Regions from separate parts of the Pseudoxanthobacter sp. genome, predicted to be linked through region 1. Evidence: riboswitches for the same ligand, from Rfam matches in the RefSeq annotation. Region 1 holds a riboswitch; each other region holds the start of a gene.
What was found. Region 1 has a riboswitch for cobalamin ahead of V7067_RS13680 (energy-coupling factor ABC transporter permease). Riboswitches for the same ligand answer to the same signal wherever they lie in the genome.
Positions count from the first base shown of each region.

Region 2: it holds a riboswitch for cobalamin, as region 1 does, so the genes downstream of both, V7067_RS00420 (DUF1636 family protein) here and V7067_RS13680 (energy-coupling factor ABC transporter permease) in region 1, are expected to answer to the same signal.
Region 3: it holds a riboswitch for cobalamin, as region 1 does, so the genes downstream of both, V7067_RS02420 (TonB-dependent receptor) here and V7067_RS13680 (energy-coupling factor ABC transporter permease) in region 1, are expected to answer to the same signal.

Region 1 is NZ_DAISHT010000170.1:1,140-7,234, reverse strand. Features, by position in the region: partial or broken gene V7067_RS13685 (GNAT family N-acetyltransferase) at 1-360, shown strand, start outside; gene V7067_RS13680 (energy-coupling factor ABC transporter permease) at 533-1,210, opposite strand; cobalamin riboswitch at 1,244-1,471, opposite strand; gene V7067_RS13675 (FUSC family protein) at 1,645-3,798, shown strand; gene V7067_RS13670 (DUF1656 domain-containing protein) at 3,861-4,091, shown strand; gene V7067_RS13665 (efflux RND transporter periplasmic adaptor subunit) at 4,082-4,966, shown strand; gene V7067_RS13660 (NAD-dependent deacylase) at 5,067-5,783, shown strand; partial or broken gene V7067_RS13655 (ABC transporter ATP-binding protein) at 5,832-6,095, opposite strand, start outside.
Region 2 is NZ_DAISHT010000001.1:91,712-97,806, forward strand. Features, by position in the region: gene cobN (cobaltochelatase subunit CobN) at 1-3,100, opposite strand, end outside; gene cobW (cobalamin biosynthesis protein CobW) at 3,106-4,140, opposite strand; gene V7067_RS00420 (DUF1636 family protein) at 4,137-4,562, opposite strand; cobalamin riboswitch at 4,603-4,835, opposite strand; gene cobO (cob(I)yrinic acid a,c-diamide adenosyltransferase) at 5,043-5,657, shown strand; partial or broken gene V7067_RS00430 (AAA family ATPase) at 5,767-6,095, shown strand, end outside.
Region 3 is NZ_DAISHT010000010.1:21,546-27,640, forward strand. Features, by position in the region: gene V7067_RS02415 (ABC transporter substrate-binding protein) at 1-65, opposite strand, end outside; gene V7067_RS02420 (TonB-dependent receptor) at 121-2,136, opposite strand; cobalamin riboswitch at 2,365-2,570, opposite strand; gene V7067_RS02425 (Hsp20/alpha crystallin family protein) at 3,491-4,069, opposite strand; gene V7067_RS02430 (AI-2E family transporter) at 4,758-5,960, opposite strand.

The DNA of each region.
Region 1 (6,095 bases):
GACGGCGTTTCGGTCGGCTGCGTTCAGCTCGTGCTGGGCATGCCGCCGAACCAGATGCACCGGGCGGAGGTGACGAAGCTGCTGGTGCGCCGCTCGGCGCGCGGCCGCGGCGTGGGCGAAGCGCTGATGCGCCGCTGCGAGGTGGAAGCCGGCCTGCACGGCCGCACGCTGCTCACCCTCGATACCGCCATCGGCAGCCCGGCAGAGCGGCTCTATCGCCGGCTTGGCTGGCGCGAGGTCGGCAGCATTCCGGGCTATGCGCTGTTTCCCGATGGCGAGCCGTGCGACACGGTGCTGTTCTGGAAGCGCATGGACCACGTCCATCTCGACGATGACGACGACGACGGACTGGCGGGCTGAGGACTGGCGGGCTGAAGACAGTCCGGCCCGAGAGGGGAAGGACTGAAAGGGTCTGAAGACCGGCCGGCGACGCGGGTTGCGCGTCGCCGGTGTTGCGGCCCGGCCGGGGCCGGCTCCTGTCCCTTCCCGCGATGGGACAGGCCGGCGCACCGTGCCGCCGGGCCGCGGCCGCTCAGGCGGCCTCGAACAGCCGCTTCTCGAAGAAGAAGCTGCCCTTCAGGCTCCACAGCAGCTTGGCGGCGGCCAGCACGGCCAGATCGACCAGCGGCTCGATGACGATCACCAGCATGTAGGCCCCGCCGAACGAGGCGATCGAGGCGGCGTTGGCGGCGGTGAAACCCTGACCGTAGAACGCCCAGAACGCCACCCACGCCACGATGCCGGCCTGATAGGCGGTGGAGAGTGCCAGCGCCTGCCGGTATTTCAGGTCCACATAGGGCGTATGGGGCGCGATGACGTGGCGGGCCAGCGCCTTGAGGCCGAACAGCGGCACCAGCAGCGTGGTGACGTTCATGCCGTACTGCGGCAGGTCGAAGGGGGCGAAGAACAGGCCCTGAATGGCCAGCCCTGCCGCAAGGCCGATGGCGGCCGGCGCGGCACCGAAGATCAGGAACAGCGTGGAGCCGAGGATAAGATGCACCTCGGAAACGCCGACCGGATAATGCGGCAGCACCTCGAAGAACGAGAATACCAGCGCGGTGGCGACGACGCTGCGCGCGGCCAGCGAAACGAGGCCGCGCTCACGCACGGTATCGGCCGCAAGCTTCAGCGCACAGCCGCCGGCGCCAAGCGCCGTGACATAGCTAAGCCAGATCTTTCCGTCGGCCACGAGGCCCGGTTCAATATGCATGACGATCTCCTCCGCCGTCTCACCCGACGGCCGGGGTTGGAACAGGCACAGGGCCGGTCTCCTGACTTGCGGGTCGTCACGAACCTTCTGTCTTCCCGGCCGCCCCGGAAGGGGCGTCCAGTGACGCGGGTCTGAAGGTCGCTCGCCGCTCACAGTCGCGGGGGCGGTTGGGGCTTCGGGCCGTCTGAACGGTCCTTCCCCATTCCCGTTTCATCCCGGACGCCGGATGCGCCGCGGGACACCATGTGCACCGCTCATGGGGCCGCCTTTCCGCAGGGCGGGTCAAGTGATTCGGTGCCGCCGCGGCGGTTTTCCCGGTGCGGGGTCTGCGTGTACAAGTGGAGGGTCTGCGGGAGACGGCGATCTCCGCAGCGGTGGCAGACATCCGGGGCGGGCCGCAGGCCGCGGCCGGGCAGAGGGGGAGAAACGCAGGGATGGAACCGGCACAGGCACAGCGCCGGGCGCGCCTCTTCGCCCTGCCGGTCGACACCGGCTGGCGCAACGTGGTGTTCGCGCTGCGCACGACGGCGTCTGCCCTGCTGGCGCTGGCCATCGCCTATGCGCTGGAACTGCGCGAGCCGCAGTGGGCCACCATCACGGTCTTTCTGCTGTCGCAGGCGACCGTCGGCGCGGTGGTGGCAAAAAGCGTGTGGCGCACGATCGGCACGGTGTGCGGCGGCACCACCGGGCTTATTCTGGTGGGGCTGTTCTCGCAGGCGCCGGCGCTGCTGGTGGCGGCCACAGCGGTCTTTGTCGGACTGTGCTTCTTTATCGCGGCGCGTCTGCGCAATTTCGCGTCCTATGGCGCGGTGCTGGGCGCCTATACCGCGCTGCTGATTTCGTTCGAGGGCTCGGCCGATCCGCTGGCGGCGTGGTGGATCGCGGGCGACCGGGTGAGCGAAATCCTGATCGGCATTGCCTGCAGCACGGCGGCCGGTGCGCTGGTGATGCCGCGCTATGCCGGCGATGCGCTGCGCGAGTCTCTGGCGACCGTCTTTTCCGGCCTTGCCGGCTATTGTGCGCTGGCGCTGCAGCCCTCGGTGCCGCCGGCAACCTTCGTCGCCCTGCGGGGGCGCATGGTGAGTGCCGTCACCCAGTTCGATGCCCTGCGCTCCTATACGCTGTTCGAAGCGCCGGAGATGCATGCCGACGACCGGAGCCTGCGCCGGGTGGTGCGCGAGTTTCTGACGGTGCTGTCCATCGGCCGCGGGCTGTTCTTCCGGCTGGAGGACTTTCGCCGCGACGATACCGCCGCCATCCGGCAGCGGATGGACCCGGTGCTGGAGGCGACGCGGCGGATGCTGGAGGCCATTGCGGCCGATCCGACGGTGCTGGGCAATCCGGCGGCCGTGCGCCGGCAGCTTGCGGCGGCGCGGGCCGACCTCAGAGCCGCCGCGGCCGACCTCAACGCCCTGGCGGGCACGGTGCCGTTCGGGCCGCTTGCCAACGCCCTTCTGGTGGTCAGCCGGGCGGGCGATCTGCTGCATGCCCTGTCGGTGGTGATGGTGACCGAGGCAACGGGCCTGCGCACCGGGCGGGGCCCCGCGGCACCGGCCGCCGCCGGGCGCGGCGGCGCGGGCCCGGCGCTGGCGCGGCAGACGCTGCGCGAGGCGGGACTGATCGGCCTGCGCGCCGCCCTCGCCCTCGTCCTTATCGCCGCGTTCTGGATGGCGACAGGGTGGGACATGGGCATGGCCGCGATTTCCGGTGCGACGATCCTGCTGTTCTCCACCGTCAATCAGGATAACCCGCTGCCGAAGGCGTACACCTATCTGGTGTGGATGAACCTCGGCATCGCCGCGGCCTATGGCACGATGATTGTGGTGCTGCCGCTCGCGGCCGATTTCACGGCCCTTGCCCTCGCCCTCATGCCGGTGCTGGTGGTGGCGGCGCTGATGGCCGGCACGCCGGCCCTCTCCGCGGCGGGCTTCGCGTTCGGCATTTTCTTCATGGCGCAGATCACCATCGGCAATTCGGTGGTGCCGGACGAGACGGCGTTCGTCAATTCCGCCGCGGCGATGATCGTCGGCATGATCGTGTGCATGGCGGTGCTGGCATTGTTTCCCGTGACATCGCAGGCAGCCCGCGGAGAAAGCTGGCATGTGGTGATGACGCGCATCCTGCCGGCGGCGGCGCGCGGGCAGCAGCCGTCGCGGGCGGCCGCGCGCGAGGTGCTGGCGCTGCTGATGGCGCTGCTGCCGCGGCTTGCCACCGGCCGGCCCGGCGACGATGATTTTCTGCGCGGCACCCTCGGTGCGGCGTCGGCGGCGCGCGAGCTGGGCCGCCTTGCCGGTCTCGCCCGCGATCCTGCGATGCCGCCGGCGGTCGCTGCCGCGCTCGGCAAGGGGCTGGAGGCCTTTGCTGCGGCTCTGGCCTCGCTGGCCGATCCCGGCCGCGATGTCGACGCCGCGCTTTCAGAGGCGCGGGCGGCGGTCTCCGGGCTGCGCAGCGCCTTTGCCGGCCAGCCGCTGCCGCCGCAGCCGGCGGCCCGCGCCCGCCTGTTGTCGGCGGCGGCCGGCCTGCGCTTCATCGACGACCGCTTCGACATCGACCGGCCGTTCCTCGAACGGCGCTTTTCCCGAACGTGAGGGTCGCTTTTCGCAAACGCGCGTTCCATTTTCCGCAAACACGAGTCTTGCCGGACCTGAGTATGGACACACCGAGCCTGCCCCTGTTCCACACCCTGTCGTTCTTCGGGTTCTACCTGCCGCCCGGCTTTTTCTGGGCCCTTGCCGGCCTGCCGCCCTATGTGCTGGCGCGCTGGGCGATGGGGCGCTTCGGGCTCTATCGCTATGTCTGGCACCGGTCGCTGTTCAATCTGGCGCTTTATGTGATCGTGACCGGCGCGGCCGTGCTGGGCGGGGGGCAGGCATGGCGATGATCGGGAAGATTGCGCGTCCGGCGCTCACACTCGCCGTCACGCTGGCGGCCATCGTCGTCGGCTGGAAATTGTGGGTGTTCTACACCCTGTCGCCGTGGACCCGCGATGCGCTGGTGCAGGCCAATGTGGTGGATGTCGCCCCCGACGTGGCCGGTCTGGTGACCGGGATCCCCGTTGTCGACAATCAGCGGGTGAAGAAGGGCGATGTGCTGTTCGTCATCGATCCGCGGCGTTTTGAGCTGGCGCTGTCGCAGGCCGAGGCGCGCGTGGCCGACAGTGCGGCGGCGCTGAAGCTGGCGGCCAACGACGCGCAGCGCGATGCCGACCTGATGGCGCAGGATCCGAACGCGATCTCGCGGCAGGCGGTCGAGACCACCCGCAGCCGGGCGGCGGAGGCGGCCGCCGCGCTGCAGCTGGCGCAGGCCGAACGCGATCTGGCGGCCTTCAATCTGGAGCGCAGCACCGTGCGGGCCTCCGTCAACGGCTATGTGACCAACCTCACCGCCACCGTCGGCGATTTCGCGGCCCGCGGGCAGGGCGTGATGGCGCTGGTGGACAGCGACTCCTTCTATGTCGCGGCCTATTTCATGGAAACCAAGCTGCCCGCCATCCGCAACGGCGACCGGGCCGGTGTGCGGCTGATGGCCGGCGGCGTGACGCTGCCGGGCACGGTGCAGGGCGTCAGCCATGCCATCGCCAATCCGGCGGCGATCGGCGGCGCGCTTCTGGCAAAGGTCGACCCGAATTTCCAGTGGATCCGGCTGGCCCAGCGCATTCCGGTGCGCATCGCGCTGGACCCGGTGCCGGAGGATGTGCTTCTTGCCGCCGGCCTGTCGGCCACCGTCACGGTGCAGCCGGGCACCGCGCCGCGCTGAGCGGGGCGATGGTGTATGGTCTGCGGCGCGGCACCGCGATGACCGCGGTACCGGGATGGCAGAAGCGCCGGGATGGCAGAGGCGCTGGGGGTGACGGACGATGAACCTGTTCGTGCTGACGGGGGCCGGGTGTTCGGCCGAAAGCGGTCTTGGCACCTTTCGCGATACCGACGGGGTGTGGGCGCGGTTCGATCCGATGAAGCTCGCCACCCCCGAGGGCTTTGCCGCCGACCCCGATCTGGTGCAGGCCTTTTACAACGCCCGGCGCCGCAACACGCGGGCGGCGAGCCCCAACGCCGCTCATTTCGCCCTTGCGCGGCTGGAGGCGGCGCTGGAGCGCCGGGGCGGCTCGCTCTTCCTGTGCACCCAGAACATCGACGACCTGCACGAGCGCGCCGGTTCGCACAACGTTGTGCATATGCATGGCGAACTGCTGCGGGCGCGCTGCCTGCAGTGTGGCGCGGCCTCGCCCTGGCAGGACGATATCGGGGGCGACGATGTCTGCCCGGCCTGCCGGGCCGCCGGCACCCTGCGGCCCCATGTGGTGTGGTTCGGCGAGATGCCGCTCTACATGCACGAGATCCACGATGCCCTTGAGGAGGCGGACCTGTTCGTGGCCATCGGCACGTCCGGCTCGGTCTATCCGGCGGCGGGCTTCGTGGCGGCAGCCCGTCAGCTCGGCATCCGCACCTGCGAGCTCAATCTCGACCCGTCCGACAATGCCGGCTATTTCGACGAGCGCTTCTACGGCCCGGCGAGCGAGACCGTGCCGGCCTGGGCCGGGCGGCTGACCGCCGGGCCGGATGCGGTGGTCTGAGAGCCCGGCCTCAGGCGGCCGGGCGGCCGTGGTCTGAGGGGCCCGGCCTCAGGCGGCCGGGCGCCGGCGGGTGGGGTCGGGCAGCGGCACTGCGGCCATCAGGTCGCGCGTGTAGGCTTCCTTCGGGGTTTCGAACACTGCGCGGCGGCTGCCGGCCTCCACGATGCGCCCGCCGCGCATCACCGCCACGTCATGGCTCATGCGCTCCACCACGGCCATGTCGTGGGAGATGAAGAGATAGGCGAGGCCCATCGTTTCCTGCAGTTCCAGCATCAGGTCCAGCACCCGGGCGCGCACCGACACATCGAGGGC
Region 2 (6,095 bases), on a different contig from region 1:
GGTCGACCGTTTCGGCAAATTCAGCGGCCCCGCGCGGGCCGTGGCGCATCTGCCCGGCGATGAAGCGCGGATTGACGGCCCGCGCCCGCACCACGCGCGCCAGCGCCGCCGCCAGCGGCCGCGCGCACGGCCGGTCCGGGCGGGTGGTATCCAGCACCACCACATCGGCGCTGCGGCCGAGCGCTGAGAGCGCGGCCGAAAAGCCGCCGATGAAAGCGACGTCGGCCACGCCCTCCAGCAGGTCGCGGCCGGGGTCGTCCTGCCCGTGCAGCAACAGGTCGGCCGCCGCAACCCGCGCCGCAAAGGCGCCGGGCGCAGCCCGTGCCGTCCCCTCCGCCCCGCCGAAGGCATGGGAGGCGGCGGCGAGGTAATCCCGGCCGAGGTCGTCGCGCGCCTGCCACGCACCGCTGGTCAGCGCCGGCTCGATGCCGCTGCCATAGGCGCCGGCCGGCGAACCGAAGATGCGCTGCAGATGGGCGCCCCCGGCCGCCGCCGCGGCCAGCGGATTGTCGCCACCCTCTGCGCCACGCGCCGCAACCGCCGCCACGGCGGCATCCAGCAGCGCGATCTGGCCGGGAAACAGATCCCGGAACAGCCCGGAGATGCGCCACGTCACATCCACCCGCGGGCGGCCGGTCGCCGCCGGCGGCAGCACCTCGATGCCGCTGACGCGGCCGGTGGCGGCATCCCACACCGGCCGGCAGCCCATCAGCGCCAGCCCCTGCGCAATGTCCTCGCCGCCGGTGCGCAGGCTGGCGCTGCCGTAGAGGTCCATCACCAGCGCGCGCGGCCAGTCGCCGTGGGCCTGAAGATGGCACCGCACCACCTCTTCCGCCGCCTGCCGGCCGAGGGCAAACGACGTCGGTGTCGGCAGGGTGCGCGGATCGGCGGCGAAGAGATTGCGGCCCGTCGGCATCACATCGACCCGCCCGCGGGCCGGCGCCCCGGCGGGCCCGGGGTCCACCGGCCGGCCATCGAGCGCGCGCAGCAGCCCCTCGCGCTCGCCGGCGGCTGAGGCCCGTCGCAACGCTCCGTCGCCCGCTGCCGCACGGCCGTAGATGTGCTGGCCATCCTTGAGCACGGCTTCCTTCAGGTCGCAGAGCCATGCATCGATGCGCATCAGCGCCGTGTCGGCATCCGCATCCGCCGTCACGCCTGCCTCCGCGGCAAGGCCGCTTTCCCGCGCGGTTTCCACGATCAGACGGGCAAGACGGTCCCGCCGCCGGCGGTCGAGGCCATCGGCAGCGGCAAACTCGTCCACCAGTTGCTCAAGGGCGCGGTGGCCGTCGTCGAGCCCGGCCTCGATCAGCGGCGGCGTCAGGTGTCCCAGCGTCACGGCGGCGAGGCGGCGCTTGGCCTGCGCCGCCTCGCCCGGATTGCTGACGATGAAGGGATAGACCACCGGCAATGCGCCGGTGACGATTTCCGGGAAGCAGGCCTGCGACAGCGCAACCGTCTTGCCCGGCAGCCATTCCAGCGTGCCGTGCGCGCCGAGGTGGATCAGCGCGTGGCAGCCATCTCCCCCGCCTTCCCCGTCCGCGCCCGCTCCGCGCAGCCAGAAGCCGAAGGCGAGCAGATCGTGGCCGGGCGGCAGGGCGGGGTCGTGATAGTCCGCCCGCCGGCTGCCGGGCTGCCCGCGATCCGGCGCAAGCGCAATGGTGACCTGCCCGCAGGCCAGCGCCCGAAACCGGAAGACATCGCCGCCGCCGGCCGGCGCCGGGGCCCCCCACGCCGCCAGAACGCGGGCCCGGGCCGCCTGCGCAAGGCCGCCGAACGCCCGCTCATAGGCCGCCCGGGTCAGGCCCGGCGCCGCGGGCCGGCTCAGCGCCGCCATCAGGGCGCGCGGCGAAGGCGGAATATCGGCCACGTCATAGCCGGCATCCTTCAGATCGTGCAGGATGGCGAGCGCGCTCATCGGCACGTCGAGCCCCACCGCATAGCCGGTGCGACCGGGAGCATGGGGATAATCCGGCAGCAGCATCACCAGCCGGCGCTGTGCGCGCGGCGTCTGTTGCAGGCGCACCAGCGCGGCCACCCGGTCGGCCACCTGCGCCACGCGGTCCGGCCGGGCCCGATTGCGGCGCACCTCGCCTTCGCATTCCTTGAACGCGATCGCCCCGGCCAGCACGCGGCCGTCGAGTTCCGGCAGAACGACGTGCATCGCCAGATCGGCCGGGCCGAGACCGCGGTCGCTTTCCTCCCAGCCTTCCCGCAGGGTCGTCGCCATTACCGCCTGCAACAGCGGCACGCCGAGCGCGGCAAACAGCCCCTCAGCCGCCCCGGCAAAGGCCGTGGTGGTCACCGCCGCCGCCAGCGGCAGGCGCCCGGCCAGAGCGCGCAGCATTTCCGCCGCCGCCTCGTCGCGCAGGCCCGGCACGAAAGCGGCCAGCGTTCGCAGGCCGCGCGCCTCCAGCGCCGCGCACAGCGCCCCGACCGGCCCGGCATCGCCCGCCAGCAGCTGCGAGCGATAGAACACCACCAGCACAACCGGCCCCCCGCCGGCCGGCAACGCGGCATCGGCGCCGACGACGCCCGTGTCAGCCCGCCAGAAACCGCAGCGCGGCACGGCTTCTGCCGCCGCCTCTGCCTCCGCTTCTGCCGCCTGCGGCCCGCCGCCGAGCGCGGCAAGCCGGGCAAGGGCCTTGCGCACGTTGGCCGCGCCACCTTCGCGCAGCGCTGCCAGCAGCGCGGCCCGCGCGCCGGCCTCCACCTGCGAAAGGGCCGCCAGCCGCTCGTCGTCCACCCGGCATTCGCCGGGCAGCAGCACCAGAACGAGACCCGTGCGGACGGCAAGGGCGGCCAGGGCATCGCAGCCATAGCGCCACGCCTCATAGCCGCCGAGCAGCCGCACCAGCACCACGCGGGCATGGCGTGCAACCCGGTCGAGCCACAGGTCGACCGACATCGGATGCGACAACTGCCCGAGCGCGGTGAGGCGCAGTGTCAGCCCGCCCGCGGCACCGCTGCGGAACGCCGCGTCGAAAGCCGCCAGATCGCTGTCGGAAAAGGACAGAACCGCCACATCGGCCGGCGCCTGGCCGAGATCGACGGGGCCGCCGATTTCGTCCAGCCGCGACGATGAGGTGGCAACGAGGTGCATCGCGGTCAGGCCCCGAGTGCGGCCGCCACCGCCGCGCGGTCGAGCCCCCTGAGGCCGATCACCACCAGCGACGTGGCGCGCGCCTCGCCCGGCCGCCATGCCCGGTCGAACCCGGTGCTGACGCGCGGGCCGACCGCCTGCACGAGCAGCCGCATGGGACGATCGCCGATGGCCGCGAAGCCCTTGATGCGCAGCACGTTTTCAAGCGCCGCGGCCGCCGCGACGCGCGCCGCGATTTCCTCCGGCGCCGACAGCGGCGGCAGCGTCACGACGAAGCTGTCGAAATCGTCGTGTTCGTGGTCGCCGGCATCGTCATGCAGCGTCCTGCGGCCGGCGATTTCGTCTTCCACGCCGAGGCCCAGACCGATCAGAACCTCCGGCTCCAGATCGCCGCCGGCGGCTTCCACCACCTTGACCGGGCGGGCCAGATGGCGGTCGATGCGCGCCCGCGCCGCGGCGCGCGCGGCATCGCTCAGCAGGTCCGCCTTGGTCATCACCACCAGATCGGCGCAGGCGACCTGATCGGCAAAAACTTCCTCCACCGGGTCATCGTGGGCGGGATCCTGCGCGGCCCGCTCGCGCTGCACCGCCAGCGGATCGGCCACCAGCGAGCCGTCGGCCAGCGCCGGACCGTCGACCACCGCCACCACGCCGTCGACCGTGACGCGGCTGCGGATCTGCGGCCAGCAGAACGCCTGCACCAGCGGCTTCGGCAGCGCCAGACCCGAGGTCTCGATCACGATGTGATCGACCTTCGGCTCAAGGGCGAGGATGCGATCCAGCGCCGGGCCAAAATCTTCCGCAACCGTGCAGCAGATGCAGCCGTTGGCGAGTTCGATGATGTTCTCGCCCGGGCAGGTCTCGATGCCGCATCCCTTCAGGATTTCGCCGTCAATGCCGACATCGCCGAACTCGTTGACGAGAATGGCCAGCCGCCGGTCGCGCGCCCGGGCGATCAGCGTGCGGATCAGGGTGGTTTTTCCGGCGCCCAGAAAGCCGGTCACGATGGTGCAGCCGACACGATCAACAACGGCCATCACGGCACCTCGGTGAGATTTTCAGGGGAAGGGATGCGGGCGATCAGACCGCGCTTCAGCGCCTCGGGCCGGCCGCGCCATGGCATCGTGCCATCGGCCGAAGCCGCCAGCAGCGCCGCACCGGCCACCAGATCGGCCGCGCCGGCGGCCGTCAGATCGCCGAAGACGTAGCTCCACGCGCCGGGGGCGGAAATGGCGGCGGAAAGCCCCCGCCGGCAGTTGGCAAGGCAGGCGACCCCGCGCACGGCAACCGCGCCGCCGGCCGCCGCAGCCAGTTCGCCGGCCGCCGCCAGCAGGGCGGCACCGTCGCCGGCGCCCGCGCCGCGACAGGTGCGACAGACGACGATCGTCGCAGTCGCAGCAGGGCTGCGATCGCGGATGGCCCCGGCCATGTCGCCGGGGAGAGCTGGGCTGGCAGCTGTCACCAAAAGTCACTCCCTGCCCGAGTTCACCCGCCGGGCATTCAAGGATCGATTCGGCGACGGCAGGTCTCCTGGCTCTCGGATCTTCGCCGGCCCACCGCCTTCCCGGAGCGGCGCATCTGCGCCTCCAGTGGCTTTCGTGGTGGTCGGCTCTCCGATTACAGTTGCGGGGACAGCTGCGGCATTGCCCCTTCGCCGGCATGGCTCCGGAGGCGCACCGCATTCCCTCTTAGCCCCTTCCATTGCGAGAAGGGGACCGTCTGGCCCTGAGTCATAAGTCAGGCCACGGAAGCCTGTCAACGCCGCCTCCGTCCGCCCGCCCGTGGCTTGCCAGCACGCCCGCCTGCGCTATGGTCAGCCACCGGGACAGCGCGTCCGCGCGCGGCTCGCACCGCTTTCTGATGGGATTTTTCAGACCTTGCCGCGGCGCCGGCGAACGGCCTGAAAGAGCCCTTTTTCCAACCCCTTGCCGGTGGAGGCACGATGCGCGAGATCGACGATTCGCAGGCTGAACGCCATGCGGAAAAGATGGCGCGCCGCAAGGCGGTTCAGGATGCCGAGGTGGCCTCCAAGACCCGCGAAAAGGGGCTGCTGATGGTCCACACCGGAGCCGGCAAGGGCAAGTCCACCGCGGCGTTCGGGCTTGCGCTGCGCATGCTGGGACACGGCCGGCGGGTTGGAATCGTGCAGTTCGTCAAAGGCGTGTGGGAAACCGGCGAGCAGCGCGCCCTTGCCGCCTTCGGGAATCAGGTGCTCTGGCACGCCATGGGCGAGGGCTTCACATGGGAGACACAGGACCTGCGCCGCGATCTGGCGGCGGCAGCGCGGGCGTGGGAACGGGCACAGGCGCTGCTGGCCGACGAGACTCTCTCGCTGGTCATCCTCGACGAACTGAACATCGCCCTGCGCTACGACCTGCTCGATACCGGCGCGGTGGTGGCCGCGCTGCAGGCCCGCCGTGCCGGCCTGCACGTGGTCGTGACCGGACGCAATGCGCCGCCGGCCCTGCTGGACGCGGCCGACCTCGTGACCGAAATGACGCTGGTGCGGCATCCGTTCCGGGCCGGCATCCGGGCCCAGGCCGGCATCGAGTTCTGATGCGATGACACCGGAAACAGGTTCCCCCGCCGCGCAGTCGCCCGGCCAGTCGCCGGAGAAGCCAGCCCCCGTTCCGGCCGCACCGGGGCCGCGCCGGGCCAGAGCGCTGATGTTTCAGGGCACGGGCTCGGACGTCGGCAAGTCGCTGGTGGTGGCGGGCCTGTGCCGGGCCTTCGCGCGCCGCGGCCTGCGCGTGCGGCCGTTCAAACCGCAGAACATGTCGAACAACGCCGCGGTTACGGCCGACGGCGGCGAGATCGGCCGCGCACAGGCGCTGCAGGCGCGCGCGGCCGGCGTGGCGGCAAGCGTGCACATGAACCCGGTGCTGCTGAAGCCGCAGAGCGAGACCGGCGCCCAGGTGGTGGTGCAGGGCCGCGTCTGGCAGGCCAGCGCCGCCGCAGCCTATCAGCGGGAGCGGGGCGCCCTGCTGCCGGCGGT
Region 3 (6,095 bases), on a different contig from region 1:
AGCGTTCCGCCGCCGGCCGGCGCGGCGGCGCACAGTGCCGCGCCGAGCACGACTGCCGCTGCCATCCGCCGGCCGCGCCGGCTGCCACTGCCCGCCATCGTCCGCCTCCCCGCGCCGGTTTCAGAAGCGGAACTTCATGCCCGCGTAGCCCGCGCGGCCCGGCGAACCGTAGCTCCACACCTGCTCGTATTTCTCGTCGAGCAGGTTGGTGACGCGGGCGAACACCTGCGCATGATCGTTGATATCGTAAGAGCCGGCAAGATTGATCAGAGTGTAGGAATCGAGATTTGTGTAATAGGTGTCCCATGTGGAGGTGTAGCCATAATCCCACTGCGCGCCGTTGAAGGCGACGGAGGCGTTCACGTTGGCCTTGCCTTCAAGGAACTTATAGTTAGCCACCAGACTGGCCATGTTGCGCGGGCGGCGCACCAGCGGATTACCTTCGGCATCGTAGCCGTCGGTGTAGGTATAGGTGGCGGCCAGCGTCAGATCTGTGGTCACCTGCGCGTTGGCGGAAAGTTCCACGCCCTGAATGCGCGAGGTGCCCGGCACGTTGACGGAGGTGGTGCCGGTGCCGGTGATGAGGTCGGAAATGAGCTGCACGAAATAGGTCGCGCCCAGCACCACGCGGCCATCCCATAGCTGCTGGTCGACGCCGAAATCCCAGCCCGTGGCTTTTTCCGGCTGCAGGTCGGCATTGCCCTGATAGGTGTTGGTATAGCCGTAGAGCTCGAACAGCGTGGGGTTCTTCACGCCGGAACCGATCGAGGAACGGATCTTGGTGCCGGTCTGGTCGAACAGATAGGCGGCCGTTGCGCGGTAGGTGGTGGAGTTGTCGAACAGCTCGTTCTCATTGAACTGTACCGAGCCGGTCAGGAACAGCTTTTCCAGCACGCCCAGCTGATACTGGCCGGTGAACGTGTTGTTCCAGATCGAGTGGTCGAACGTGGAATAGCCGGTATCGCCGTTGGCCTCGTCGATCTCGCGCAGGGCGCCGAAGGTCAGAACGTGGCTGGCATCGGCGAGCGCATCGGTATCGAAATTGACGTTCGACTGATAGTCGTAGCGCTGCATGGTGCCGACATAGCTGGACGTATAGACATCGTCCTGAAAATAATCGTTGCTCTGGTCAGTGTAGCTGGTGCCGAAAATCTGCTGCCAGTGACCGTCGAGCAGCGACAGCGTGCCCTGTGCCCGGCCGAAGGTCTGGTTCAGCCGGACATCGGAACCGACGAGATCGACGGCACCGACGCCGCCCTCGAAGGTGTCGAGATCGGTCAGGGCCTGCGTGCGGCGGGCAACGACATCGAGGGTGAAATTCTCGGAAAGATCGGCTCCGATCTTGGCCGTGGCGGTGCCGTTGCGGAACGAGTCGTCTTCCGGATTGCCGCGCCACGCCGCGGCTGCCGACACGTTCTGCGAGGTGATGCCCGACAGCCCGAGCAGATAGTTGACCCGGTCGTTGGCGCCGCTCACCGTCAGGCTGCCATCGGCGGTGCCATAGGTGCCGCCTTCGCCGCGCACCACGATTTCCGGCTTTGAAAGGTCGGTGCCCTTGCCCTTGCGCGTGACGATGTTGATGACGCCGCCGACGGCATCGGAGCCGTAAAGCGCGCTCTGCGGGCCGCGCAGCACTTCCACGCGCGCGATGTCGGTGGCCAGCAGGCTGGAGAAATCGAACTGCGACCCCATCGCCGGATCGTTGACGACGATACCGTCGATGACGACCAGCGTCTGGTTGGCCTCCGAACCGCGGATGCGCACTTCCGTCATCTGGCCGGCCGGGCCGGTCTCGTTCACCGACACGCCGGGCACCTGCCGCAGGGCATCCTGCACAAAGCGGATCTGCTGGCGCTGCATCTGCTCGCCGGTGATGACCGTCACCGCACTGCCGACCTCGGTGGAGGGCGTGTCGGTGAGGTTGGCGGAAATGGTGATCGGCTCAAGCTCCAGACCGCCCGTGTCCGGCTTTTCCTGCGCAGCCGTGGTCTGCGGGGCAACGTCTGTGGCGGCCGCATCCGCAGCAGCGGTGGCCTGGGTCTGGTTCCGGGTCTGGCTCGCGTCGCCGCTGCTCTGGGCGCGGGCAGGGCCGGGCAGGGCCGCGGCAAGCATGATGGCCGCGGAGGCGAGCAGCACGGAACGCGCGGGAAGGGATGAGCGAACCGGAAGAACCGGGCGAACCGGAAGATCCCGGCGAAGACGTGAAACGGAACGATGCGCCGCAGGCGCGGCGCTGGAGGAAAGACCCGGCATTGGGACCTCGGTCGGGACGGCTGTTGCACATCACCGCGATCCAAGTCCCGCCCGGCCTCCCGGCAGGAGGCGAGGGAACTACCGGTGGTGCACCCCGCCCACGGTCGTCGCGTGTGAAACACGGCTGACGGCAGGTCTCCTGGCTGATGGGTCATCGCTCCCGCCACCTTCCCAGAGCCATCGGGCTCCAGTGGTCGCCGGCGGAACGCTCGCCACGCACAGTTGCGGGGGCAGCCGCAGCTCCGTTCCGCCGCAAAGGCGGTCCGTCCTGCATTCCCATTTGATCCCCGTGGGGAACCGTCCGGCGCACTGTAGGAAGCGGCAGCAAGGCGCGTCAACCGTGGCACATTGCCGGCCCTGCGCAACGCCCGCTGATTGTTGCGCCGGCGCACCACCGCGGCAGGTGCCGGCGCGGACCGCGAACGGGCCCGGCAGCGGGCAACGACAGAGCGGGAAACGCGGGTATTGAAAGGGCGGGCTGTGAAAGAAGAAAGGCCACCCTGTCGCATGGCGACAGAGCGGCCTGCAGGAAGCACGGCGATCGGACCGGACAGCCGAGGCAGGCTGCACCGTGGGAGGATCGGGCGCCAGCACCTCACCCTGCTGCGCCGCTCTGGCGCGCAGGCCGCCGGTGATCCGCCGTGCCGGACGCCGCTTCACGCCCTCAGCGCAATGCTGAAGGCCCGGCGCCCTCAAGCGAAGCCGGCCGTTGCCCCCGGCGAGACTTCGCCCCTCGCACCCCGGGCCGGCCAGCGCGGAAAGGGAGATGCGCGCGGCCCCGGATACGGATCGTTGCCTGACAGGCTGCCGGCGGCGCCCGGGTAGGGTGGGCGCACACGCCGGCCGGCCAGCCAGACCGGTTTATCGGGGCCGGTCCTGCCCGTGGCAGACCGCAGCCCCTTTCACGTCATGTCTCAGCCCAGCGCGGGCAGACAGCGGACAATCCGGTCGCGAACGCATTAACCGGCGGCGAGGGGCCTGCCCTCATCTGTTTCGTCCGCCAGCTTGTTCCACGGCCTCATTTCATCCGGGGCCGGGGCGTTCGCCTGTCTCCGTCGCTGCCATCATCGGGCGGAACCGCGCCACGGAAGGTTCCATATGCCTGTCCGTGGCGCTCCGTCTCTCGCATGCGCTGTTCTGTCGTGCGCTGCCGGGCGGTCTTTTCCTGCGCCCGGTCCTGTGCGCACACCCTCTTGCTTGCGTTCTGACCTCTTCTCGCGTTCAGTGCGCCGGCCCCTTATGCCGGCTTCACGGCGATCGTCTGTGCTTCTTCGCGGGCTGCCGGGATCTTCGGCAGGCGGATGGTCAGCACGCCCCGGGCGAAACCCGCCTCGATGGCCGCGCGATCAACCCCGTCCGGCAACCTGAAGGACCGTGCGAACGTGCCGTAGCGCCGCTCGCTGACGAAATAATCCCTGTCCTTCTCTTCCCGCTCATCCCGCTTTTCAGCGCGGATGGTGAGAACGCCGCCGGTCACCTTTACGTCGACATCCCCGGCCTCAAGGCCCGGAAGCTCGGCGGTGATCTCGTACTCGCCCGCCTTTTCGGCCACATCCACCGCCGGCATCATTGCCGCCTTGCCCGTCGGTGCGAACGGCCACATGGCTTCGGCGGGACGGCGCGCGAGCGCTGCCAGACGGGCAAAGGCCGGTGCATTGAACGGGTCGGCAACGAACGCCCCGGGCTCAAAGGCCTCGAAAAGACGCTCGGCTTCACGCCGCATTTCCTCGAAGGGACCGCCAGCCACCGGCGCAGCAGAGGCCATAGCCTTGCCCTCAGCCGGGGCATTGACTGCCACATTGGTCGTGTCGGCCATAATCGCTTTTTTCTCCCTTGTCCTTATCCCCCGCACCGCATGGCAATGACGCCACAAAGGACCGGCCACCCGGCAACCAACCCGCGTATGCCGCGTCTGCGACAGCCCGTTTCGGGGGCAATCGGCCGGGGCACCCACTGCGGCCCTGCTCGGTTATGGGGCCAAGGCCGCAGCATCGGGTGGCATTGCAGGTCGCCTGTCCGGCTGGAGGGAACCAAACCGGCAGTTCAGACCGGGCGGGCGGGCATGTGTGCCGCGCGTCCTGTCAGCGCTTCTCGGGAGAGGGAAACAGCCACGCACCTCCCGCCGCATCGCGCTGCCATCCGGCCCTGTAGCTGGCAGGTCCGGCGGTCCAGCGACGTGGCGGCGGCCCGGAGGGGACGATGCGATCCGCGGCGCAGACGGGCGTCATACCACGCGAGAAGCCGGCCGAGGGCAGGATCGATCAGACCAAGGGTGGCACGCATGGCCACCGCGCATTGCGATCGTCCGTCAGCCCTTCAATTGAGGACATCCGCTTGCGGATATCCGCCGTTCCCGGGGCGTGGCCCCGTTCAGGCCCGCGGCTACCGATCGTGCTCGGCCGCCGTCGACGCTGTTGAGAATCCGCCTGCGGGCCTGAGTCGGCCTTGATGTGCATCAATCCGTGACGGGAACTTTTCGTCAGCCGGCGAAGCGGCCGCGGCCGTTACTCGGCGGCGTGGTCGCGCACCACCACATGCTCGCCGAGTTGCGGATCCTCCGCGCCGGCCGGCTCGCCGTCGTCGGCATGGGCGCGGCGATAGCGGTCGCGGGCCACGTCGGCCTCGCGCAGCCATTCGCGCCAGATCGCCACCAGCAGCGCCATCAGCACCGGGCCGATGAACAGGCCGAGGAAGCCCATGGTTTTCACGCCGCCGATGAGACCGAAGAACGTGGGCAGGAACGGCAGCTTGATCGGCCCGCCGACCAGCTTGGGCCGCAGCGTTTTGTCGACGATGAAGAGTTCCACCGTGCCCCATGTGAACAGGCCGAGGCCGCCGACGATGTTGCCGCTGCCGACAAGGAACAGCGACACCAGCGTGAACGACAGCGGGGCGCCGCCGGGAATGAGAGCCATGATGCCGGTGATCACGCCGAGCGTGACCGGGGAGGGGGCGCCGGCGATCCAGTAGGCGGTGCCGAGCACCACGCCCTCGCCGATGGCGATGAGGCCCATGCCGGTGACGGTGGAGGAAATGGTGGCCGGCACCACGCGCGAGAAGGTCTGCCAGCGGGTGGGCAGAATGCCTTCGCCGAAGCGGTCGATCTGGCGGGCGAAGGACTCGCCGTCCTTGTAGACGAAGAACAGCGCGATCAGCATGAACAGCAGCGTGAGGAACAGGCTGAACGCCCCGCCGCCGGCGACCAGCGCAATGCGGTAGGCGCTGGCCACGTTCTCGCCGCTGATGAACTGGACCAGCTCGCTGATGGCCCCGGGCGAGCCGATGTGCTCGGCCCATTTCTGGCTGAGCCAGTCGCCCGCCATCGGCAGGTCGCTGATCCACCCCGGCACCGGGCCGCCGTGCTTGTTGAGCGAAACGAGAAAGGCGAGCGAGTTGCGCGCCTCGCGCACGGCATAGGTGATGGCCAGCGACAGCGGCACCACCAGCACGCCGAGGATGATGAGCAGCGCAAGGCTGGCGGCCAGCGGCCGGCTGCCGCCGCACGCCCTGAGAAGCCGGCGGAACAGCGGCCAGGAAGCAAAGCCGATGACCAGCGCCGCCAGCACCGGCACCACGAAGCCGCGGAAGAAATAGACCCCCGCCAGCAGCACGAACACCAGCAGCCAGCGCGCCACCGCCCGCGGCGGAATGAGAGGCTGGGTGGCGGGTTCGGGCGGGTGGGGGCTGGTGTGGCTATCAGCCCCGATGGCCCGCTCTGCGGCGGGATTGTGGACCGATACCCTGTGATGTTCGCTCACAACCTCTACCCCCGGACCGTCGGTTCTCGTCAGCGCTGTCAGGCAACCGCATGGCGACCGGCCCGCAGGCCCCGAAACGGGTCT